4 regions of the Yersinia intermedia genome follow, and region 4 is predicted to be linked to each of the others. Evidence: predicted binding sites of a transcription regulator. Region 4 holds the regulator's gene; each other region holds the start of a gene.

Region 1 (3,836 bases), 1.2 Mb from region 4:
TTAAAGTAGTCACAGTCGTTTTCCTTACGGGCCAGACAGATTTTTATCAGATTATTTTTATTTAGATCAGCAGGTGAATCATTTTGAATTAATTTTGGGTAACTTTGTGTTGTAACAATTTCTGCCCCGTAAACTGTCTGGTTATTCACCGTTTGGGAAAAGGTATAGATGATATTAACTGGATAGCGGGTTTGTTTTAAACTGGCCGGGAAGGTGCCATCAGCCTGAATGGGGCAATTGGCAGTGTAAATATAGTTCTTTTTACATTGCACTGTTCCCGTCGGGCTGCCTGATTCGTCAAAGATACCTAAGGTTTGCGTGATGTTTACGGCTGATACCGGTAGCGAACCAATGGCATTTGCTGAAAATGTTTGCCCATCAGTAGAGTCCAGGCTGACGATGCTGTGTACCTGTTGTGCGCTATCGCTATCCCCCATCGCCAGTGAGCTGACGGCATGTCTAGCCAGTTTGTTATTTACCCAAAGCTGACTGAAGTTGGGATAACGAACCAGACTGACACCTGCTAGTGCCAGTTGAATATCATAGAATTTTACCAGCAGCGGATCGTTGGTATTAATTATAAATACACCGGTGTTTGCATATTTATTAATTACACTGCTAATAATATTATTTTCAGAGAAACTGTTTTTTCCTGAGGGCTGCGTTGCAGGTTGCATAATATCATTTCCCAATGAGTGAGCTGTGTTTATCTATACGAAAATTTTCTAAAGCATGGGGCGTTTTATAGAATATAGAGACAACTATTCAGCGTAATAAAACAAGGAATTGGCTTAGTAAATCAAAAGCATTGACTGAAAATTTATATTTTCTATCTTTCGCATTCTTCCAGTTTTAGTAGGTAGCCGCGCTTGTTACTCATCCTGTCCGCGAGTCTGGCCCGGAAAGAGCCAGTCCGTTGTTAAGAAAGAGATATTTTCCCCTGAGACTATAACTTTTTTGTGTGTAATATTGAGAATTTATTAAAATGGTGAAGGTGTTCAATAGAATAAATTAATACAGAGTTACTTAGCATCATAACCTTAGAAAATAATGTTAGCAGCAATGCAAAAAAAAACCACTGGGGGAAATAAATAATAGAGGGGGCCGTCTGGAAAAGTGTGCACCGTAGGATGGTGATGAGAATGAAAAATAGGCTTTATATTCGTATTTTTATTGAGTTTCCTCTCCTTATTTCCGTTATCTTACGTTTACTCATCCAACTTGTTGAATATCCCCAGCGCTGAGAATAAATACAGCATCATTCAATTGAATTTATTCATTAATATAATGGATTAAACGTGATAAAAACGACGTTATTTTATCAGAAACGATTTCTGCGTATTTTGTGGTTAAAATCACAAAAATGGCTGTGTTAACGACCAAATAAACCGCTGACTGCGATAATGGTGTCTAAGAATCGAGCTTTATTATGCGCTTTTCTTTTACATAAATTCGATGTTGGTTGCTTTGCTATGACGACATGGCTTGCGATGTACGATTTGGCTAAGGTGGCTATGCGCGTGAGAAATATCTCCGCCGGCCCCCGGTTGGCTTTCAGACTTTGAATAGTGGTCAATCACGGTCACAACTGAAATTCTCACGAATAAAAAGATAAAAAATCACGCTAATATAATGATAAATAATGATTTTGTTTTAACTCTGTTGGCTTGTCATATAACTGTAATATTACGTACATTTTTCTGTCATTAAACTGTCCTATTTTCCCTCCTGCACCATACTTAATCTGATGAAACAATTTATACACTTTGTACTTGAAGTTGCAGCGTTGTCAGCTTGGTTCGTTAGTCGGCTCATCCTGCAATACCAAGTTCTTTGGTATAGAGTTAATTCTAATATCCCATTAGGAGGGATTATGAAACTGATGCGTACCACCGTAGCCAGCATTGTGGCAGCGACTTTATCTATGACCACTGTGTCCGCGTTCGCTGCTGCAAGCCTGACAGGTGCAGGTGCGACATTCCCCGCGCCGGTGTATGCCAAGTGGGCAGATTCTTATCAGAAAGAAACAGGTAACAAAGTTAACTATCAAGGGATCGGTTCTTCAGGCGGCGTGAAACAAATCATTGCTAATACTGTTGATTTCGGTGCTTCTGATGCGCCTTTAGCGGACGATAAACTGGCTGCTGAAGGTTTATTCCAATTCCCAACAGTGATTGGCGGTGTGGTGCTGGCCGTTAATATCCCTGGTATCAAATCTGGTGAACTGACCTTAGACGGTAAAACACTGGGTGATATTTATCTGGGTAATGTGAAAAAGTGGAATGACCCGGCGATTGTTAAATTGAATCCGGGCGTTAAATTACCGGACCAAAATATTGCAGTGGTGCGCCGTGCTGATGGTTCTGGCACTTCATTCGTTTTCACCAGCTATTTAGCTAAAGTGAACGCGCAGTGGAAAGAGAAAGTGGGTGCCGGCTCAACGGTTAACTGGCCGACTGGTTTAGGTGGTAAAGGTAACGACGGTATTGCGGCATTTGTTCAGCGCTTGCCAGGTGCCATTGGTTATGTGGAATACGCTTACGCTAAACAGAATAACCTGGCTTACACCAAACTGGTTTCAGCCGATGGCAAACCGGTCAGCCCAACAGAGCAAAGTTTTAGCGCTGCGGCCAAAGGTGTAGACTGGAGCAAAACCTTCGCTCAAGATTTAACCAACCAGAAAGGTGGTGAGGTTTGGCCAATTACCTCAACGACTTTCATTTTGGTGCACAAAGAGCAGAAAAATGCGGCTAAGGGCACTGAAGTATTGAAGTTCTTTGATTGGGCATACAAAAACGGTGCTGAACAAGCTAATGCACTGGATTACGCCACATTACCAAAAGAAGTGGTTGAACAGGTTCGTGCGGCCTGGAAAACCAATGTAAAAGACAGCAGCGGTAAGCCAATCTTCTGATTGAAGTTAGTTTTTCCTGTAATCGGTTATTTATAAGGTTATATCCTAAATAATTCGAGTTGCAGGAAGGCGGCAATTGAGCAACAAATTGGTTGTAAACCATTTTGAACAGCTCCTGCGCTGGTCTGTAGGGTGAGCCTCTGATGAGGCTCATAATCCCCAGGTGGCCTCGCAGAGGCGAAGCCCATGGGACGGGCCGAGTAACGAAAGCAGCCAACGCATATGCAACTTGAAGTATGACGGGAAGGATGAGAAGAGAGTCTATGGCTGATTACAAGCCGACTACCAAAGCACCGAGCAAATACGGTGACATCATTTTCAGCGCGCTGGTTAAACTGGCTGCGCTGATTACGCTATTTCTGCTGGGCGGCATTATCATTTCATTGATTGTTGCTTCCTGGCCAAGTATTCAAAAATTTGGTTGGGCTTTTCTGTGGACCAAAGAATGGGATGCCCCGGCTGAGCAGTTTGGTGCATTAGTGCCGATTTACGGTACGGTTGTCACCTCTGTTATCGCCTTACTTATTGCGGTCCCCGTCAGTTTTGGTATTGCCCTGTTCCTGACTGAGCTGGCCCCTAACTGGCTAAAACGCCCACTGGGTGTGGCTATCGAACTATTAGCGGCTATCCCCAGTATTGTTTACGGGATGTGGGGTTTGTTTGTTTTCGCTCCCTTATTTGCCCGCTATTTCCAAGAACCCGTCGGCAATGTGATGTCTGGTATCCCGATTGTGGGGGTGTTGTTCTCAGGCCCGGCATTCGGTATTGGTATTCTGGCTGCAGGTGTCATCCTGGCCATCATGATTATTCCTTACATTGCAGCGGTTATGCGCGATGTGTTTGAACAAACCCCGGTGATGATGAAAGAGTCAGCTTATGGCATTGGCTGTACCACCTGGGAGGTTATCTGGCGCATTGTGTT
Region 2 (3,836 bases), 430 kb from region 4:
TCATGATCAATATGGTGAACTGTCAGTTCTCGCAAATTGGAATAAACAAACTCCCGTGAACATTTACCGCAAACCCACGGGAAAATTTTCAGTGCTTTTTCCCGATAACCACTTTCCAAACGGGTGTAATTCTTCGGTATATATGCCATGTGAACCTTCAATTCAACAAGAAATAATGGCTTTATTTTAGCGTGAATTCAGGCAGTAGACTATCAACAATTTGGTTATAGTTATTCAGGTGGTCGTCTATAATCACGTTGGCGCACAATGGAAACATATTGAATCGATTATAAAAAATAGGATTCAAATAATAATCGTTTTCGGCGTATTTTTGAGACTTTTGCTGATGATTTAAAGGGATAAGACGCTTTACACTATGTCATGTTCTACACCGTGGCATGTTTTACATTATCAGCATTAAAGTTATTAGCATGAGATTATCCGTATCCCGCTAATAGGCTTATTTTACGGCAGGCAATACAGTGTGTTTCGCCTGACCCCCTTTGCCGACACAGTTGAGGCGATATGAAAGAATCTGAGGTGCTGGCCGAAGTCAGTAATGAAAACCAGACATTGGTTGCCGTGGTGCAACAGGATAATCGGGTAGTCTACTTCTATATTTATCCGCAGGAGGCATTTGAGGAGCGTTTCCCCGTGCGTGCCTGCTGGGTGAGAAATCTGGTTGCTGCGCCACAATCGGCGGATAATTCCGCTCTTGAGCAAGGATTGGCCCCACGATTAGCCGCAGAATTTTGCCGTAATGTGGCGGGTGAGGCGGAATTGGATGCGCAGTTTATTACCATAGTCTGGTCTGAAAGTGACGACGGTGCAGCATTGTGGTATCAGGGGCAATTGCTGGCGATTATTCCTGGCTGGAGCCTCTATATTGATCACTCCATTAGCTATTCCGCCAGTTGTATTAAAGATAATCCACTGACATTACCCCTCGGATCAGCGTCGACTAATACGCAATATGCCAGTGCGCAAAATACCCGTCAATTTTGGCGGATCTGGCAACAGGAAGAAGGGAATCCGTGGCCTGCCTTGCAAGCTGACTATATGCAGCGTTATGAACAGCACTTTGGCCCATCGGTGAAATATTATGCTATCGATCAGGGAACATGGCCGCCAATGGCTATCTCCCAGCATGAGAAAGAAGGAATATATTATTTTCTGACATTAGGTGTCAGTATTCGTCCTCAACCGTGGGTTGAAATATTATTCAATGATGATGCGACCCAATACCGGCGTCTGGAAATGGCGATTGCAATTGATAGCCAATATATTAATGAGGACAACGCTATCAACATGGCCAGCGCACTGGCGGGATTCGCTCATGTTCCCTGGAGTAAAATAACTTGGCTTGGCGAAGGGCATACACTTGAATCGGCTGTCGCCCCTCAGGGTTATGAAGGTTATATTTTATCATCAGCATTATATGCAGATGCAGATAATCTGACGCTCCCTTACCAACAAGGTGATCCGGTTAATATGTATTGGGTCAGCCCTGTCTTTACGAGTGAACGAGAGTTTGCCCACAGTGGGCCGAATGGTGGATATGATTTGTTGAAAAAACTGAAACAACAAGGGGTTAATCATATATTTTCGCCGCGACAGCCGGTTATTTGATCTGCGTTGAACTTAGCTGGTCTGATTTGCAGATTTTGTTAATCGGGTCTTAACTTAATGATGTTAGCTGCTTTAAGACTGTCAGGTTAAGCTCGTTATGTTTACCTGAGACCTGTGTTTAAGATTGAACGCAAAGCTGAAAGGCGGATCAAAACAGTGGGTAGTCAAACCAGTTAGCAGCAAATATTAATTTTACGGAGGTGTTTATGGGCATACTATCTTGGATTATTTTTGGTCTTATCGCCGGTATTTTGGCTAAATGGATTATGCCCGGAGAGGATGGAGGTGGCTTTATTATGACCGTTATTCTCGGTGTAGTCGGTGCCCTGGTGGGAGGGTATATTAGCACCTTCTTTGGTATGGGGAGAGTTGATGGGTTTAATTTTGGTAGCTTTGTCGTGGCGGTTGTCGGTTCACTGGTCGTGCTATTTGTCTACCGTAAATTAAGAAGTTAGATACTCATCAATATCCTGTAATTGAGTAAAATATAAGAAAGGTGGCTATTTTTTGTCACCTTTCTCTCATAAAACTTTCATCAAGATGCAATAGAACTATCCGTTAATAGCTCATGACGACAGGCAATCTGAGAGACATGTTATGGGCCAGGCATTACGTAAATTCACTGTGGCTGACTATCCGGCTGCGGTGCAAGAACCGCGTAAGAAGGTACTTGCCGTTAAAGGATTAGTTAAAGCTTACAAATCTCAACACCGCGTTTTGGATGATATAAATTTTGAGCTTCATGCTGGTGAATTTGTCGCAATTATTGGCCGCTCAGGTGCCGGTAAATCAACATTATTACATGTTTTAAATGGCACAATTCCCAGCAGTGCCGGTGAAATCATAAATTATCATGATAATGGTGATACGCAAAATATTACGGCATTAACAACCAAGCAGATGCGTAAATGGCGCGCAAAATGCGGCATGATTTTTCAAGATTTCTGTTTGGTACCCCGTCTTGATGTGATAACTAATGTTTTATTAGGCCGCCTGAGTTATACCTCCACGTTTAAATCATTTTTCAAAATATTTGCTGATGAAGACCGGGCCAGGGCAATTGAGCTATTACAATGGCTTAATATGTTACCTCATGCGTTGCAGCGTGCCGAGAATCTCTCTGGTGGTCAAATGCAACGGGTGGCCATCTGCCGCGCCATGATGCAAAACCCCAAAATACTATTAGCTGATGAACCCGTCGCATCTTTGGATCCGAAAAACACCACCCGCATTATGAATACATTACAGAAAATAAGTGAAAACGATATTGCGGTAGTCGTGAACTTACATTCTGTCGATTTAGTGAAAGACTATTGTACCCGAGTGATTGGCATTGCCCATGGACGGATTATCTTTGATGGTCATCCCTCAATGCTGAATGATTCTATTATTCAAAATATTTACAGTGACGAGTCCACCGAGCTTTTGCATTAATCCCCACTTATCCCTTTATCCGAATAGGTTATTTTAATGAAAAAAGTATTTTGTCTTACCTCATTAGTGGCAAGTTTGATAGTTTTTAATGCTACAGCAGCGGATGCACCAAAAGAAATTAATCTGGGTATTCTTGGCGGGCAGAATGCGACACAACAAATTGGCGATAATATGTGTGTCAAAGAATTTTTAGATAAAGAGTTAAATGTAAAAACAAACCTACATAATGCCTCCGATTATTCTGGCGTAATACAAGGTTTATTGGGTGGGAAGATTGATTTGGTATTAAGTATGTCGCCTTCTTCTTTTGCCTCTGTTTATATCAAAGATCCTAAAGCCGTTGATATTGTAGGTATTGCTATCGATGATACTGACAAATCACGCGGTTATCACTCTGTTGTTGTTGTAAAAGCTGATAGCCCTTATCAGAAAATTGAAGATTTGAAAGGTAAAGCATTTGGTTTTGCTGACCCAGATTCCACCTCCGGTTTCCTGATCCCTAATCAAAGCTTTAAACAGAAACTTGGTGGGACACCAGATAACAAATATAACAACTTCTTCTCTAGCGTGACATTCTCTGGTGGTCATGAGCAAGATATTCTGGGCGTTATTAATGGGCAATTTGCCGGTGCAGTCACCTGGGCTTCAATGATAGGTGACTATAACACCGGTTACACCAGTGGTGCATTTACGCGCATGATTCGCATGGATCACCCGGATTTAATGAAACAGATCCGTATCATCTGGCAGTCGCCATTGATCCCCAATGGCCC
Region 3 (3,836 bases), 1.5 Mb from region 4:
GGCTACGCACCATTCCTTTACCCATGGTTAGGAACCAGCCATTATTGGTTTGAGTGCTAATATTACTGATGGTTTGGTTTTCCTGGCTGACGACTTTCCCAGTACGATTGACTAACCGGATCTCCACGTTGTAGTAGCCGCCGGGAAGTTGGTTGTAATCAATTTCATTACGGCCTAGTTGAGCAGGGATTCGGCGGATAAGTTGGCTATCGCGATAGATTTCAAAATCGCCATCGCTGGTAGCATATAGTACTAAGCTGCCTGCGGAGGGCTTACTAATAACCAAATAACTTTGGCTACCCAGCGTCACGAATTGGTTTAAAGCAGGATTAATCAGGGTATGAATGCTGCCAGCGCTGTTATCCAGATTATTTTGTCTACCGGCCCGTAGGTAGAGCGCTTGGAAGTTCTTTTGCAAGTACCAACTATCGATACCCATTTGAGTTTGTTGCTGATATTGAGACTGGTGTGTGGAGTGATAGCTGTTCTTTGAACGGGTGGTGTTATAAAACCAATTGGCAAAGCCAAAAGATTGAAAAGGTAGACCGATATATCCTTGCCCACGGCCTGAAATAGCGCGGTAATTTTCTGCGGTCATCCGTAGGTCAATGGCCTGATTATGGACCAAGCCCCACGTGGTGACGGGCATCAAATAACGGTTGCTGTTATCGGTTATCGTTACAACATTATTGACCTTATCTACGGTGACTCGATGGTTAGATAAGAGATAATCGCAGCCATTCTTGCATTGCAAGTAAGGGATTTGGGATAAAATATTTTCTAATAGAATAATTGATTTTTCATCAATGTGGTTATTGCGATATTGTTGTTGATCAAAACTTAACTGCTGTTTTTTTTCCGAGAAAAAAAATGGGCGAGGTAATGTTTTACCGTCTAATATGCCCAGTAATTGCAGCGCTTCACCTTCTTTCACCGTAGAAAAACCAGCAGGTACTAAGTATTCGATCGTTATCTCTTCTGCCTGTGCTGAAATAATTGTAGTGAGTAATAAAACAAGTAAAGTGGCCTTATTAGTTATTAGATTATTCGTCATAGGATTCCATTCCACTGTTAACTACTATTGCGATATGCCGTCTCCATTTGAATAATATATTTCTATGTTAATGGTTCTGGTTACACCATTACGTTATATTTTTGGTTCAAAGGAGCATGCAGCCAGGAGTTTATCCCCTGACTGTATGTGTTAATAATAAGGAAATTATAATATTTTTACTGAGTTATGCTGCTGTTTCAATAACTAGATTAAGTGTGCCTGTGTATACTTCGGTAGACTTAAGTCCGTTGCCTTTTACGATAATATTTAGAGTGGTATCGAGTACTGAGTTAGTTAAGGGGAACACTGCGACACCACCAAGCCCAACATTAGCAGCGCCATTCAGCATCATATTACCTATAGTTACGACAGGGGTAGATGGTATTTTTGAACCATTGTTAGACACTAAATCAAATGGTTTTCCAAGGCCAATACGAACTTTACTGTCGCCATTAGATTCTACTCGGATGTTCTCTGTCGCCTTGTATGAGTTCATGGCGGAGTCTAGGCTAAGTTTAATTAAATTCAGTTCGTCACCATTTGATTTGGAAAATTTAACTATTTGAGGTACTTCTAATTCAACCATGATTTCTTTCGTTAATGCAGGTTTGAAATATACATTCTGATCAGACTGATTCATGCTCTGAATACCTTGAGTTTGAGCATTATTTATACCAGATTGTAAACTTGTCATTACATTCGCATTGGCGCTAACACTGGTGGTTAATATCGCCATGGTAACAATAGAAAGTAGCGTCTTTTTCATTATTAAATACCTGATAGTCCGTTATATATAAAATCCTTATCCAAATGGAAAGGAATTAATGATGCTTGTGGCTTTTATGGTGATGATAATGAGGGCGTTAAAATCATGTTAATACACTTCCACATAAGCCGAAAAGAACACTAACATTTAAAATGGTATTTTTTCAAGTAAGAGTTAGTCCTATTTTATAATTGTGGCCTTGTTGTATTTCATAATGTTATGAATGTCTTTGTTTATATTTCCAGCATTTATATTTAATGGTTTTTTTGTTTTAATTTATAGGTTGCATTATAGTTTTATTAATTTTTATTTAATGATTAGTTTTATTTTATTAGTTGATGGTGTTATTTCGGTTGTTAATTTATCTGATGTTTTGCGTTAATTTTTATGTCATTTTTCTGTCACGTTAAAGTTATATTTCTGTCATGAAACGGTGTCATGTTTGCTTGCGAACAAAAACTGATTTATTTCGCTCACTTGTCCACAGTAATTCATTGATGTGAGCCATACAGATTTATTCAGGGGCCAGATATGTTTAATAAAACCATTCGTAAAACATCGCTTTGCATTGCGCTGACATTGGCGTTTAGCGCCAATGCGATGGCAGTGACTGAAATCCCTTTCTGGCATTCGATGGAAGGGGAGTTAGGTGTAGAAGTTAATTCATTAGCTGACCGATTTAACCAGTCCCATAGCGACTATAAAATCGTGCCTGTTTATAAAGGGAACTACGAGCAGAGCTTGGCGGCTGGGATTGCAGCATTCCGCTCCGGTAAAGCCCCCGCGATTTTGCAGGTATATGAAGTGGGTACTGCCACCATGATGGCCAGCAAGGCGATTAAGCCAGTATTCCAAGTATTTAAAGATGCCAATATCAAATTTGATGAGTCCGTGTTTGTACCAACAGTAGCCGGTTATTACACCGATGCCAAAACCGGCCACTTATTATCTCAACCATTTAACAGTTCCACTCCTGTGTTGTACTACAACAAAGATGCCTTTAAGAAAGCGGGGCTGAACCCGGATCAGCCGCCAAAAACCTGGCAGGAACTGGCTGCGGATACTGCAAAACTGCGTGCTGCGGGTTCAAGCTGTGGGTACGCCAGCGGCTGGCAGGGTTGGATTCAAATTGAAAACTTCAGTGCCTGGCACGGTCAACCTATTGCCAGCCGTAACAATGGCTTTGATGGCACTGATGCGGTACTGGAATTCAATAAGCCAGTACAGGTTAAGCACATCCAGTTGCTGGCAGATATGAATAAAAAAGGCGATTTCACCTATTTTGGCCGCAAAGATGAGTCCACTGCCAAGTTCTATAACGGTGATTGTGCCATTACCACTGCTTCTTCAGGTTCCCTTGCGGATATTCGCCATTACGCCAAATTTAACTATGGCGTTGGCATGATGCCTTACGATGCGGACGAAAAAAATGCACCACAAAATGCCATTATCGGCGGTGCTAGTCTCTGGGTGATGGATGGCAAAGATAAAGATACTTACAAAGGTGTAGCTGAATTCCTGCAATACTTGGCTCAACCGGAAATTGCTGCTGAATGGCATCAGAAGACGGGTTACCTACCAATTACGACGGCAGCCTATGAGCTGACTAAACAGCAAGGTTTCTATGATAAGAACCCAGGTGCTGATGTAGCGACTCGCCAGATGTTGAACAAACCGCCATTGCCATACACCAAAGGTTTGCGTTTGGGCAACATGCCACAGATTCGCACCGTGGTAGATGAAGAGCTGGAAGGGGTGTGGACCGGTAAGAAAACGCCTCAAGCTGCGTTGGATGGTGCCGTTAAGCGCGGTGATGTGCTACTGCGCCGCTTTGAACAAGCGAATAAATAAGGTTACTTGGCTACCTGGCTTGCCCGTTTGGGAGCGCTGTCTGCACCCAAACGGCCTGCGCCAGTAACGGCAAATAGCGTTGTACAGTATTGAGTTAGGACGCCACATTTTTGATTAGCACTCTGGTGTTATCAATACGTCGTCGGATAAACGGTTAATTTTATG
Region 4 (3,836 bases):
GTTTTTTAGGCGTAAGCTTAAAATCCTCATTCAGGCTGCTCCTGTGTGGCGTCTTGCCCTTGCGTGATGTCATCAACTACTTGATTAAACATTTGACGCATCCGCTGTTGGCGCGGTTCGGCTAAGTCCGGCTCCAGCGCCAGCCTGCGTTCAAACACATCGGTAACAGTCAGCTCATTGAGTGTCTCTTTTTCCTGCCGCTCGATACTGTTGTTCCGTTGTTCTTTACTGCGGCGTAATAGTACGATTTCAACCGGTAGCTCTGCGGTCAGTACCTGAATGCGGCGTTGAATATCAGTTAGATAGTCTTGGGTAGCGACTTCTATATCCAGCCATACCGGTAAGCCGTGATGTTCAGAGAATTTAGCCAGTTGTTGCTCTATTTGCGCCAAATCCCCTTTAATTAATTGCATCGGTTGAAATTGTGGGATGAAGAGTGGAGTAACCGATGCCAGCGCCTGCTGGTGGAATTCCACCAGATAGACGCTTTTATCTTTGCTCAATTCATCAAAACTAAGGGCAATGGGGGAGCCGCTATAACGAATATGCTCAGTTTTAGCCACCTGCTGGGCACGATGAATATGGCCTAAAGCAATGTAATCGGCGGGTGGAAATGCCTGTGCCGGGAAAGCATCCAGTGTACCAATATAAATATCGCGAACCGAGTCTGTCGTGGTGACGCCAACAGTGGTCAGGTGCCCGGTGGCAATAATGGGCAGCGGCAAACCCAATTCGGTACGCAGTTCAACCGCTCGCTGATATAGTGCCTGGTAGTGGCCTGCTATCGCGGCTTGTAATGCCAGTTGTTTTTGCCCACCGGATTCACCCGCCTGGCTGGTGACTAAGTCCCTTGGCCGTAAAAACGGGATCGCGCACAGTAGTGCTCCAGGTTGATGTTGGCGGTCTTTTAGAATAATGATTTGTTGATCGAGATTGCTGCTGGCGCACGAAATAACAGTGGTATTGAGATAAGAGAGCAAACCCCGTGATTCATTCAGTGTTGACACTGAATCGTGATTGCCCCCTAACACGACTAACTGACAGCCTGTAGGTTGGAGTTCTACCACGAAGCGGTTATACAGTTCACGGGCATAACTGGGGGGCGATCCAGTATCAAAGATATCACCTGCTACAATTAGCGCATCTACCTGATTTTCTTCGATCTGATTAATGAGCCAGTGCAGAAATGCCTGATGCTCGGCAGCGCGGCTTTTAGTGAAGAAATGCTGGCCTAAATGCCAGTCAGAGGTATGAATAATGCGCATGAATCTCCCGCACGGCAGGTTAATCAGTCAAAGAGAATGGCGCTGATTATAAACGCTGTCCGTAGGATGTCGCGGCTAAAAAAAAGGTATGAGGAAAATTTCCGAGACGTCTCGCAAACTTGGCTGCTGTGTTTTGCAATTATCATGAAATTTATCACTATGCTTATTGCTTGAAGAAGCGTGATGTTTTTCATAAAAATGTCACAAAACTGACGCATAATGGCTCCCGAAACCAAATAGTGACCACTAACATACTGGCAGGGTTGATGATGGCAAGACGCATACTGGTGGTGGAAGATGAAGCGCCAATCCGTGAGATGGTGTGCTTTGTGTTGGAACAGAATGGTTACCAACCATTAGAAGCCGAAGATTATGACAGCGCAGTAACTCGTCTGTCGGAGCCTTTCCCTGATTTAGTGCTATTGGACTGGATGTTACCTGGCGGCTCGGGTATTCAGTTCATTAAACATATGAAGCGTGAGGCGCTGACCAGAGATATTCCGGTAATGATGTTAACGGCCCGTGGCGAAGAAGAAGACAGGGTTCGCGGTTTGGAAGTGGGTGCAGATGACTATATTACCAAGCCGTTTTCGCCGAAGGAGCTGGTCGCGCGTATTAAAGCCGTGATGCGCCGGATATCGCCGATGGCAGTTGAAGAAGTTATTGAAATGCAAGGGTTAAGCCTTGATCCTTCCTCGCATCGTGTTATGGCCAATGAGCAAGCGCTGGATATGGGGCCGACCGAGTTTAAGTTACTGCACTTCTTTATGACCCACCCGGAACGCGTTTACAGCCGTGAACAGTTGCTTAATTATGTCTGGGGCACTAACGTTTATGTAGAAGATCGTACGGTTGACGTGCACATTCGTCGGCTACGTAAGGCGCTTGAAATTGATGGTCATGACAGAATGGTACAAACTGTCCGGGGAACCGGATACCGTTTCTCAACGCGCTACTGAGTTTTCAGTGCCGGAGAATTCGTTGTGTTAGAACGCTTATCATGGAAAACGCTGGCTCTTGAGCTGGCTCTTTTTTGTCTGCCTGCATTATTGCTGGGTGCCTTTATTGGCTATCTTCCGTGGTTATTGCTGGTTTCTGCTGTCGCGGCGCTGGTTTGGAATTTCTATAATCAACTTAAGCTATCTCACTGGCTGTGGTTAGACCGCAGTATGACGCCACCTGCGGGTCGTTGGAGCTGGGAACCGCTGTTTTATGGTTTGTACCAAATGCAGTTGCGAAATCGTCGGCGTCGGCGCGAACTGGCACTGCTCATCAAACGTTTTCGCAGTGGTGCCGAATCATTACCTGATGCAGTTGTTATCACCACAATTGATGGCAATATCTTCTGGTGTAACGGTTTAGCCCAACAATTACTGGGGTTCCGTTGGCCGGAGGATAACGGTCAGCATATCCTCAATTTATTGCGCTACCCGGAATTCAGTCAATATCTGCAACAGCAAGAGTTCTCCCGCCCGTTGACCCTGCAACTGAATAATGGTTATTACGTGGAGTTCCGTGTGATGCCTTATTCCGAAGGGCAATTACTGATGGTGGCCCGTGATGTTACTCAGATGCGCCAGTTGGAAGGTGCAAGGCGTAATTTCTTTGCCAACGTCAGTCACGAATTGCGTACCCCATTGACGGTGTTGCAAGGTTATCTGGAAATGATGCATGACCAAGAGCTGGCAGGGCCATTACGGGATAAAGCATTGGGGACCATGCAAGAGCAGACGAAGCGAATGGATGGGTTGGTAAAACAACTTTTGACGCTATCACGTATTGAAGCCGCACCCAATGTTGATATGAATGAGCGGGTAGATATTCCATTGATGCTGAAAGTGTTACAGCATGAAGTTCAGGCGCTCAGTAACGGACGACATGAGATTACCTTCCGGGTTAACGACCAATTAAAGGTATTTGGCAACGAAGACCAATTGCGCAGCGCGGTATCAAATCTGGTTTATAACGCCGTCAATCACACGCCTGCTGGTACCAAGATTGAGGTGTGTTGGCAGCAAACTGCGCAAGGCGCACAATTTCAGGTCAGTGACAATGGGCCGGGAATTGGCCCTGAACATGTTCCACGGTTAACGGAGCGTTTCTATCGGGTGGATAAGGCCCGATCACGGCAAACGGGGGGCAGTGGGCTAGGGCTGGCAATTGTGAAACATGCATTGAGTCATCACGATGCACGTTTAGATGTCATGAGCGAGGTAGGTCTGGGAACGCGATTTATCTTTACCTTGCCGAATCGATTGATTGTTCCCGCCGTTTTAGCCGAGAATGCAGTCAAATCCTAAAAACTGCATGGATACCAAGCTGATGAAATGGGCAAAACTGGTGCTGTTGCACGCCATGCTATGGTTTAGCCATGCCGTTTTAGCGCAGTCTGAAGCGGTACTTTCACCTCCAACTGGCGTTTTGCCAATGGCTTCCGTACCTGTCCCCAATACCTTATCAGGCAATCTTTCCAGTGTGGGTTCTGACACCTTAGCCAATCTGATGTCCTTGTGGGCTGATGATTTTAATCATCATTATCCTGGGGTTAATTTGCAAATTCAGGCAGCAGGT

What was found. The regulator PhoB, encoded in region 4, activates phosphate uptake and scavenging genes when phosphate is short. The targets are predictions, from matches to a motif close to CTGTCATAAAACTGNCNNAT.
Positions count from the first base shown of each region.
Region 1: a site for PhoB is predicted at 1,701-1,720, ahead of pstS (phosphate ABC transporter substrate-binding protein PstS). Genes of this name have one in related genera too.
Region 2: a site for PhoB is predicted at 2,148-2,167, ahead of phnC (phosphonate ABC transporter ATP-binding protein). Genes of this name have one in related genera too.
Region 3: a site for PhoB is predicted at 2,241-2,260, ahead of ugpB (sn-glycerol-3-phosphate ABC transporter substrate-binding protein UgpB). Genes of this name have one in related genera too.

Region 1 covers NZ_LR134116.1:4,694,785-4,698,620, reverse strand. Annotated here, with positions in the region: gene EL015_RS21430 (Hint domain-containing protein) at 1-677, opposite strand, end outside; gene pstS (phosphate ABC transporter substrate-binding protein PstS) at 1,874-2,914, shown strand; gene pstC (phosphate ABC transporter permease PstC) at 3,178-3,836, shown strand, end outside.
Region 2 covers NZ_LR134116.1:3,086,113-3,089,948, reverse strand. Annotated here, with positions in the region: gene yajD (HNH nuclease YajD) at 1-149, opposite strand, end outside; gene EL015_RS14120 (suppressor of fused domain protein) at 526-1,629, shown strand; gene EL015_RS14115 (GlsB/YeaQ/YmgE family stress response membrane protein) at 1,836-2,084, shown strand; gene phnC (phosphonate ABC transporter ATP-binding protein) at 2,227-3,063, shown strand; gene phnD (phosphonate ABC transporter substrate-binding protein) at 3,100-3,836, shown strand, end outside.
Region 3 covers NZ_LR134116.1:264,108-267,943, forward strand. Annotated here, with positions in the region: gene EL015_RS01250 (TcfC E-set like domain-containing protein) at 1-1,054, opposite strand, end outside; gene EL015_RS01255 (CS1 type fimbrial major subunit) at 1,239-1,820, opposite strand; gene ugpB (sn-glycerol-3-phosphate ABC transporter substrate-binding protein UgpB) at 2,352-3,671, shown strand; gene ugpA (sn-glycerol-3-phosphate ABC transporter permease UgpA) at 3,834-3,836, shown strand, end outside.
Region 4 covers NZ_LR134116.1:3,512,737-3,516,572, reverse strand. Annotated here, with positions in the region: gene EL015_RS16210 (AAA family ATPase) at 1-30, opposite strand, end outside; gene sbcD (exonuclease subunit SbcD) at 27-1,265, opposite strand; gene phoB (phosphate response regulator transcription factor PhoB) at 1,535-2,224, shown strand; gene phoR (phosphate regulon sensor histidine kinase PhoR) at 2,249-3,565, shown strand; gene EL015_RS16190 (PstS family phosphate ABC transporter substrate-binding protein) at 3,588-3,836, shown strand, end outside.